4 regions of the Delftia sp. 11MD genome follow, and region 3 is predicted to be linked to each of the others. Evidence: predicted binding sites of a transcription regulator. Region 3 holds the regulator's gene; each other region holds the start of a gene.
The links. Region 3 encodes FNR, which switches genes on or off when oxygen is low (the NO sensors DNR and NnrR bind a similar motif). Its sites were predicted from a motif close to TTGATNNNNATCAA; they were not measured.
Positions count from the first base shown of each region.

Region 1: a site for FNR is predicted at 1,501-1,514, ahead of ACRSCF_RS15000 (3-hydroxybenzoate 6-monooxygenase). Genes of this name have one in related genera too.
Region 2: a site for FNR is predicted at 1,308-1,321, ahead of dsrO (sulfate reduction electron transfer complex DsrMKJOP subunit DsrO). Genes of this name have one in related genera too.
Region 4: a site for FNR is predicted at 1,116-1,129, ahead of cyoA (ubiquinol oxidase subunit II). Genes of this name have one in related genera too.

Region 1 is NZ_CP194333.1:3,305,748-3,307,943, reverse strand. Features, by position in the region: gene ACRSCF_RS15005 (cupin domain-containing protein) at 1-185, opposite strand, end outside; gene ACRSCF_RS15000 (3-hydroxybenzoate 6-monooxygenase) at 202-1,410, opposite strand; gene ACRSCF_RS14995 (MarR family winged helix-turn-helix transcriptional regulator) at 1,615-2,151, shown strand; gene ACRSCF_RS14990 (LysR family transcriptional regulator) at 2,166-2,196, shown strand, end outside.
Region 2 is NZ_CP194333.1:2,751,966-2,754,161, reverse strand. Features, by position in the region: gene dsbG (thiol:disulfide interchange protein DsbG) at 1-240, shown strand, start outside; gene ACRSCF_RS12410 (hypothetical protein) at 252-653, shown strand; gene ACRSCF_RS12405 (hypothetical protein) at 638-1,102, opposite strand; gene dsrO (sulfate reduction electron transfer complex DsrMKJOP subunit DsrO) at 1,436-2,196, shown strand, end outside.
Region 3 is NZ_CP194333.1:4,285,700-4,287,895, reverse strand. Features, by position in the region: gene ACRSCF_RS19510 (FixH family protein) at 1-306, shown strand, start outside; gene ACRSCF_RS19505 (hypothetical protein) at 488-775, shown strand; gene fnr (fumarate/nitrate reduction transcriptional regulator Fnr) at 857-1,576, opposite strand; gene hemN (oxygen-independent coproporphyrinogen III oxidase) at 1,738-2,196, shown strand, end outside.
Region 4 is NZ_CP194333.1:2,912,970-2,915,165, reverse strand. Features, by position in the region: gene ACRSCF_RS13200 (MFS transporter) at 1-926, opposite strand, end outside; gene cyoA (ubiquinol oxidase subunit II) at 1,224-2,196, shown strand, end outside.

The DNA of each region.
Region 1 (2,196 bases), 980 kb from region 3:
TCGCCCGCCTGCATGAGCAGCGGGCGGATGGACTGGTACGGCCAGGCAATCGGCTGGGTGCGCGGGCGCGGCGTGTGCGGCGGCATCACGTTGCGCAGGCTGGGCCACAGCGGCACCAGGTTGTTGCGCGTGAGTTCGTCGCGGTAGTCCTGGGGCAGGTCGTCCAGGCGGCCAAGTTCTTGCATGGCGGTCTCCTTGTGTTCAGTCTTCGGCGAGGCAGGTTTCGGCCTTCCAGCCGTACAGCCATTCCATGGCGTCGTAGAAACGCTGGGGCGTGCGGCCCTTCCAGAGGTCGTTGCGCACCAGGCGCTCCACGCCGCTGGCGTGGAAGATGCGGCCCATCTCGCGCGCGGACAGCACCACGCGCGCCGTGCGGGCGATGCGCGAGCGCTCGTACAGCCGCAGCGCCTCCGGCCAGTCGTTGCCGCAGCGCTTGAGCGCCTGGCCCAGCGTCACGGCGTCTTCCAGCGCCATGCAGGCGCCCTGGGCGATGTACTGCAGGGTAGGGTGGGCCGCATCGCCCAGCAGCGTGGCGCGGCCGAAGCTCCACTGGCCAATGGGCTCGCGGTCGGCCGTGGCCCAGCGCTTCCAGCTTTTGGGCAGGTCTATGAGCTGGCGTGCGCGCGGGCAGCAGTCGCTGTAGTAGCTTTGCACCTCTTGGCGGCTGCCTTCGCGCACGCCCCATTCCTCGTGCTCGCGGCTGTGGAAGGTGACGACCACGTTGTACTGCTCGCCGCCGCGCAGCGGGTAGTGCACCAGGTGGTAGTTGGGGCCGACCCAGATGCTGGCCGCGTTCCAGCGCAGGTCCTCGGGGAAGTCGTTCTTCTCCACCACGGCGCGGTACACCACGTGGCCGGAGACACGCGCCGCATCGCCCACGTACTGCTGGCGCACCACGGACTTCACGCCATCGGCGCCGATCAGGGCCTGGCCCACATGGACCTGGCCGTGCTGGTCGCGCACGGTGACGGTGTCACCCTCCTGCTGCACGGCTTCGATGCGGGTGCCCGTCAGCGTCTCGATTTGGCCGTGGGTGCGCGCACCTTCGAGCAGCGAGGTGTGGATGTCGGCGCGGTGGATCACCGCATACGGGTTGCCGAAGCGGGCACGAAACGCCTCGCCCGTGGGAATGCGGCCGACCAGCCGCTCATCGAGCGCGTCGTGCATCACCATCTCGTCGGTATAGACCGCGCGGCCACGGGCCAGCTCGCCAATGCCCAGCGCGTCGAAGGCCGCGAATGCGTTGGGCCCCAGTTGTATGCCGGCGCCGATCTCGCCCAGCTGCGGCGCCTGCTCCAGCACCTTGACGGCGAATCCCTGGCGTGCCAGGGCCAGCGCGGCCGCCACGCCGCCAATGCCGCCGCCTGCCACAAGAACGGGCAGCGCCCGGGAAGAAATGCTGGTGCTCATGGATGTCCTGTGCTTCGTGGTGCGTGTCGCTCGCCTGGGGGTCAGATGCGTCGCGACTAATTAAACAGTATGCTGACGATGAGTGTAGTGTTGATTTGCATCAGGCCAGCCTGGGGTTTCCCTGGATGCAGGCCAAACGGTGGTGGACAGCATGTCCGGGTGAATCACCTGTCCGCCAGCCAACGCCAACGGAGGGCGCGGTTCATGCGAACATCTGCGCTTGCCCGCAGGGACCCGGAAAAGAGCGCAATGGCCATGGACTACCAACCCGCAGAACTAGAAAACTACCCCGGCTACCACATCCGCCGCCTGCAGCAGATCGCGGTAGCCGTCTTCATGGAAGAGACCCAGGAATTCGGCGTGACCCCCGTGCAGTACGCGGCGCTGTCTGCCGTGCTGCGCCAGCCCGGCGTGGACCAGCGCACGCTGGCGCGGATGATCGGTTTCGACACCTCCACCATTGGCAGCGTCATCGACCGGCTGGAGGCGCGCGGCCTCATGGTGCGCAACACCAGCCCGGCCGACCGGCGCGTGCGCCTGCTGTCGGTCACCGCGGAAGGCGCTGCGCTGCTGGCCGCTGCCGAGCCCTCGGTGCTGCGGGCCCAGCAGCGCATGCTGGAGCCGCTGCCGCAGGAGCAGCGGGGCCTGTTCATGGAAATGATGGCCGTCCTGGTGCGGCAAAACGACGAGCTGGCGCGTGCGCCCAGCACGCTGGCCGCGCGCCGCGCCGCTGCCGACTGAGGCGACCTCGACCCATGGACTGGGACCATCTGAGATTCTTTGGCG
Region 2 (2,196 bases), 1.5 Mb from region 3:
GCACGTGCCTATGCCAAGGCCGGCCGCGCCAGCGCAGAAGGCGCGGGCGCCACGCCGCTGGCCCCGGTGCCGCAGGCCACGCGGCAGGTGCTGGCCAGCCATGCCTCGCTGATGTCCACCTGGGGCCTGCGTGCCACGCCGGCCCTGGTCTGGAAGGATGACAAGGGAGTGGTGCAGGTACGCACCGGCCTGCCGCCGGGCCTGCTGGAAGAGGTCATGGGGCCGCGTGGCAGGAAATGATGAGGACGACCATGAGCACAAGCCGTTGTCCCGCCGATTCAACCGCCTCCAGCGACTGGAGCGACCTGTTCCCCGCCCGGCCGGATGCGCCGCCGCTGCGCATCGTACTGCATGCGCCCACGCCCGGCGCCCTGGCCCGTGCACGCAGCAATCTGGCCAACCTGCGCCAGGACCGGCCCGGTGCCGAAGTCCGCATCGTCATCAACGGCCCGGCCGTCGAGGCACTGCTGGATGCCGCGCCGGGCACGCCGCAGCATCTGGATGCAGAGGCCCTGGCCCATGCGCTGGTCTGCCCGAACACGCTCAGGAAGCTGGGCCGCGAGGCGCCTGCCGGCATGCGCGTGCTGCCGCAGGGCGGCATCGAGTCACTGGCCCTGCTGCAGCAGTCGGCCTGGTGCTACGTGCGCTGCTGAGCGGCCTGCGCCAGCGAGGCCAGGCAGCGCGCCTGCCATTGGTATTCAGGCTCGAACGACTCGCGGTCCGTGACGGCGCCGTGGCCGCCCTCGCCATAGACCATGGCGTAGGCCGCGTAGTCGGCCGCCTGCAGCGCCCGGCCCGCCAGCCCATGGGCCGTGGCATAGGTGGCGGACACGGCGGCATGGCCGCAGCCGTCGAGGGAGCGTGATCCCTGGTGGTGGTTGGCCAGGCTGGCCGCCTCGCGGGCCAGGCGGTCCAGCTCCTGCCGGTCGATCTGGCCGTCCAGGTAGCGGCGAAGGCCTTGTGCGCAGCGGATGACGTCCGGGTCTTCCAGCAGGTGCGCGATGCGGTCCACGCAGGCCTGTGTGAATTGCAGCCTCAGGTGCTCGCCGGCTTCGGCGGCAAGGTCCAGTTCCGAAGCAAGGCTGTTCAGGGCATGGTTCATGGAGAACTCCTTGGCAGTGGCGACACAAGCAGCGTAGACCGGGGCCGCGCACGGAAACAAGAGGGTGATTTCCGATACGCGCCCTGCATTCCCGAGGAATGCAGTCACCCTGTTAACCCCGTCTTAATCCCTGCGCCACACGCTATGGACTGCCTTGGGCGCCTGTCCATGGCAGGCAGTCGGTGGCGCTTTGCAAGCCCATTGCTTGACTCACATCAAGCCGCCAAGGCCCTGAATTTCATATATTAAATTCAATATAAAAAGCATATTTTTAATGCTTTATTGAGTTTGAGCGACCACGATCCGTGGCCGCAGGACGATGAAAGACAGGCCATGCCAAAAACATCCCGCGCCGGCAGCGGCTGCAACGACTGCAGCTGCAAGCCCTCCACCCAGGACATCCTTGCCCCTACCCTCTCCCATGCGCAGCCCGCCGCAGGCAAGCGCGGCTTCCTGCAGGACCTGCTGGCCGCCGCCATGGCGGCCGTGGCCCTGCCCGTGGCGGCGGCCGCGCCCGGCACCACGGGTTTCCAGCCGCCGCGCCGCCCCGGCGAGGCCGGCAAGCGCTACGGCATGCTGGTGGACCTGCGCCGCTGCATAGGCTGCCAGGCCTGCACGGTGAGCTGCTCCATGGAGAACCTGCCGCCGCTGGGCCAGTTCCGCACCACGGTGCTGCAGTACGAGGTGCAGCACGCGGGCAACGAGGACCTGCCGCCGGCCATGCTCAACCTGCCGCGCCTGTGCAACCACTGCGACAACCCGCCCTGCGTGCCGGTCTGCCCAGTGCAGGCCACCTTCCAGCGCAGCGACGGCATCGTGCTGGTGGACAACGAGCGCTGCGTGGGCTGCGGCTACTGCGTGCAGGCCTGCCCCTATGACGCGCGCTTCATCAACCACGAGACGCAGACCGCCGACAAGTGCACCTTCTGCGAGCACCGCCTGGAAGCCGGCCTGCTGCCGGCCTGCGTAGAAAGCTGCGTGGGCGGCGCCCGCGTGATCGGCGACCTCAACGACGAGGGCAGCGAGATCCGCCAGCGCATGCGCGAGCACGCCAAGGACCTCAAGGTGCTCAAGCCCGCCATGGGCACGGACCC
Region 3 (2,196 bases):
AGTCCCGCAGTCTCCGCGCCCGCCACGGCCCCTTCGCATCCGGACGCCGGCAAGCCCTGGTGGAAGTTCGCCCATGTCTGGCTCGTGGTGGCCGGCCCGGCCGCCGTCGTGGTGGCTGGCGTGGTCACGGCCGTCATTGCGATCAATGGCGCCGATCCCGTGATTGATCCTGACTATTACCGCAATGGCATCACCATCAACGAGCGTGCCGATGGCGTGCGCGAAGTGCCCAAGAGCCTGGCGCCCGCGGTCACCGGCCGCAACCACGCGGCCACGCCCGCGCAGGACCATCCCACGGACCGCTGAAGGCAGGAAAATGCCGTGCACAAGGCCGCAGTCGCGGCCTTTTTGCATGGTGGATGGCATCTCCAGCATGCGCGAGGGCCAAGGGTTTCCTACAGGCAGTGCAGGGTGCGCAGGGCTTGGCACGGTGCGCGGGCGGCGCGCACAATGAAAGCCACCCCTCGACAGCTCAAGGAGATCGCTGATGTTGGCCCAACGCTGGATGTGGATTGCCTGGCCGGCCTTTCTGGCCGCCGCCGTGATGGAGATGCTGGTATTCGCCTTCGTGGACCCGCTGGAGCTGCACTGGCTCGGCGACCTGGGCTGGTCGCGGCAGGGAATCTACACGCTGGCTTTCTTCGCCTTCTGGGGCGTGACCATGCTGTCCAGCCTCATGACCACCATGCTGGGACGCTCCACGCACGATCTCAACGACGGCGTGGTCTCCGAGCCGGACCCAAATCTGGCCATGCAGGGCCTGGGGCGCGATTGAACCTGCGTGCACTGCAATGGCAATGAACAAGGCCCGCGACAGCGGGCCTTGTTCATTGCCGAGGGGCGGGGCCTTGCGGCCTCACTGGCACTGCTGGCTGTTGACGATGCGCTTGAGCGCGTCCGTGTCCAGGATGCGCAGATGGCGCTGGCGCACCTCGATGATGTTTTCCTCGGCAAACTTCGAGAAGGTGCGGCTCACCGTCTCCAGCTTCAGGCCAAGGTAGCTGCCGATTTCCTCGCGCGTCATGCGCAGCACCAGTTCCGACTTGGAAAAGCCCCGGGCGTGCAGGCGCTGCACCAGGTTGAGCACGAAGGCGGCCAGGCGCTCCTCGGCACGCATGCTGCCCAGCAGCAGCATCACGCCATGCTCGCGCACGATCTCGCGGCTCATGACCTTGTGCACATGGTTTTGCAGGGCCGTGACCTCGCGCGACAGGTCCTCCAGCTTGTCGAAGGGCATGACGCAGACCTCGGCGTCTTCCAGCGCGACCGCATCGCAGGTGTGGTGGTCGTTGACGATGCCATCCAGGCCGATGATCTCGCCGGCCATCTGAAAGCCCGTGACCTGGTCGCGCCCGTCCTCGGTGGCCACGCAGGTCTTGAAGAAGCCCGTGCGGATGGCATACAGCGAGGTGAAGGACTCACCGTTGCGAAACAGCAGGCCGCCGCGCTTGACCTTGCGGCGCGTGGCCACGATGTCGTCGATGCGCTGCATCTGCTCGGCATCCAGGCCCATGGGCATGCACAGCTCGCGCAGGTTGCAATTGGAACAGGATGCTTTGATGGTCTGAAGGTTCATGGAGTAAACATCAGCGGCGCAGCAGTGCGCCGGCGGTGACCTCGTGGATGGCGATGAGTTGGATCAAATTGTCGCAGCACTGCCGCGAACAACTCTTGATATGAGTCAAGGACGCGGCCAATGGGCTGCGGCACAGTGGACGACATTAGAGGAAAAAACCCATGACCGCTGTCACCCCAGAGCTGCTGCGTCGCTTCGACGTACCGGGGCCCCGATACACCTCGTTCCCCACGGCCGATCGTTTCGTGGAGGCTTTCGGTGCTGAAGACTATATCCTGGCACTTGAGCACCGCAAATCGAGTACCGCAGCGCGGGCCATGCCTTTGTCGCTGTATGTGCATGTGCCGTTCTGCGAGTCGCTGTGCTACTACTGCGCCTGCAACAAGATCGTGACGCGCCACCACGATCGCGCGGCCGTCTACCTGGACTACCTGGCGCGCGAGATGGCCTTGCACACGGCCCATTGCGGCAAGGGCCAGGCCGTCAGCCAGCTGCACCTGGGCGGCGGCACGCCCACCTTCTTCTCGGACGATGAACTGCGCACGCTGATTGCCCTGCTGCGCGAGCATTTCAAGCTGGAGCCGGGCGGCGAATACTCCATCGAGGTCGATCCGCGCACC
Region 4 (2,196 bases), 1.4 Mb from region 3:
GCACAGAAGGCGCCAACGATCTGCACGCCCAGCACATGGTTCACCGACTGGTCCGAATACAGCGAGATCCAGGACAGCGGGAAGATGGTCACCAGGTGGAAGAGCGCAAAGCTGGCAAGGGCTGCAAAGGCGCCGATGACCACGTTGCGGCCCTCGTCGCGCATCAGCGGCACCACGCCCATGGGCTCCAGCTCGCGCTGCGCCAGCAGCTCGGTGTAGGACTGGCCCACCACCAGGCGCAACCGGGCAAACAGTGCCACCACGTTGATGGCAAAGGCCACGCAGAAGGGATAGCGCCAGCCCCAGCTGAGGAACTCGTCGGCATCCACATGGGCATAGATGAAGGCAAACAGGCCTGCCGCCAGCACAAAGCCCAGCGGCGCACCCAGCTGCCCGATCATCGAATACCAGCCCCGCCGGTTCTGGGGCGCCGACATGGCCAGCAGCGACGGCAGGCCGTCCCAGGAGCCGCCCAGTGCAATGCCCTGGCCGATGCGCAGCAGCGCCAGCACGATGATGGCGTTCACGCCCGCCTGCTGGTAGCTGGGCAGGAAGGCCATGCCCACCGTACACACGCCCAGCAGGAAGAGTGCCAGCGTCAGCTTGGTCGCCCGGCCCCAGCGCCGCTGCACGGCCATGGACAGCGCCGTGCCCAACGGCCGCGCCACGAAGGCCAACGCGAAGATGCCGAACGACATCAACGTGCCGTCAAGCTTGGAAAGATAGGGGAACAGCAGTGCCGGGAAGACCAGCACGCAGGCGATGCCGAACACGAAGAAGTCGAAGTACTCCGAGGATCGCCCCAGAATCACGCCGACGGCGATCTCGTTGGGCGTGACATCTTCGTGGGTGTCGGCGCGGGACAGAGATTCCTTGCTTTCGTAGCTTCCGTTGGGGAAGCTTGCAGTTGTGTCGAGGCCGCTCATAGATGGATGCTCCTTGTCTCGTCTCACTGACAGCTCCGTTCTACGCCCTCGCTTGATCTGGCGCAAGGCGGTTTCACCTCGACCGGACTTGGTGTTTTTCCTGCTGCGCGCGGCCGAAAAATGCGGCCTCCGGGCCGCCGGGACCCCGCTGCCTGCCCCGCCAGGTAGCAGAAAGTTCCCGGCTTCTCCTTGACGTTGGACAAAATGTCCAATGGACAAATTTATACTTCGTAATACATTTGCCCGGATCTTGTAATCCGCGTTTCTATGTAAACGCGCTCTTGTTGCGCCCCTAGCATGCTAAAAATCAAGGAACTCCGTGGGCCTGCGTGGCTCACCGCGGCCGCTTTGACAGCCAGTCTCACTGGCTGCAGCAAAGCCGTCGTGCTCAACCCGGCCGGCGATATCGCCGCGCAGCAAGGCAACCTGGTGGTCACGGCCACCTTGCTGATGCTGATCATCATCATCCCGGTGATCATCCTCACGCTGCTGTTCGCCTGGAAATACCGCCAGTCGAACACCGAGGCCCACTACGACCCCGAATGGCACCACTCCACCACGCTGGAGCTGGTGATCTGGTCCGTGCCGCTGATGATCATCATCGCGCTGGGCGCCATCACCTGGATCAGCACCCACAAGCTCGACCCCTACCGCCCGCTGGACCGCGTCTCGGCCTCCAAGCCCTTGAGCACCGATGTCAAGCCGCTGGAAGTGCAGGTCGTGGCCATGGACTGGAAGTGGCTGTTCTTCATCCCTGAAAAGGGCATCGCCACCGTCAACGAGCTGGCCGCTCCCGTGGATCGTCCCATCCACTTCAAGCTGACAGCCACCTCGACGATGAACGCCTTCTACGTGCCTGACCTGGCCGGCATGATCTATGCCATGCCCGGCATGCAGACCGAGCTGAACGCAGTGATCAACAAGACCGGTGTGTTCCACGGCCTGGCATCGCACTACAGCGGCGCCGGCTTCTCGGGCATGACGTTCAAGTTCCACGGCCTCAGCGACGAGGAATTCGAGCAGTGGGTTGCCAAGGCCAAGTCCGAAGGCAAGGCCCTGAACCGCGACACCTACCTGAATCTGGTCAAGCCCAGCGAGCGCAACCCGGTCGAGCGCTTCGCCACCGTGGACGAAGGCCTGTACGACAAGGTGCTCAACCGCTGCGTCGAGGAAGGCAAGATGTGCATGCACCACATGATGGCCATCGATGCCGCAGGCGGTGAAGCCTATCTCAAGGCCGTGGGCATGAACCTGCCCCAGGATGTGTGCA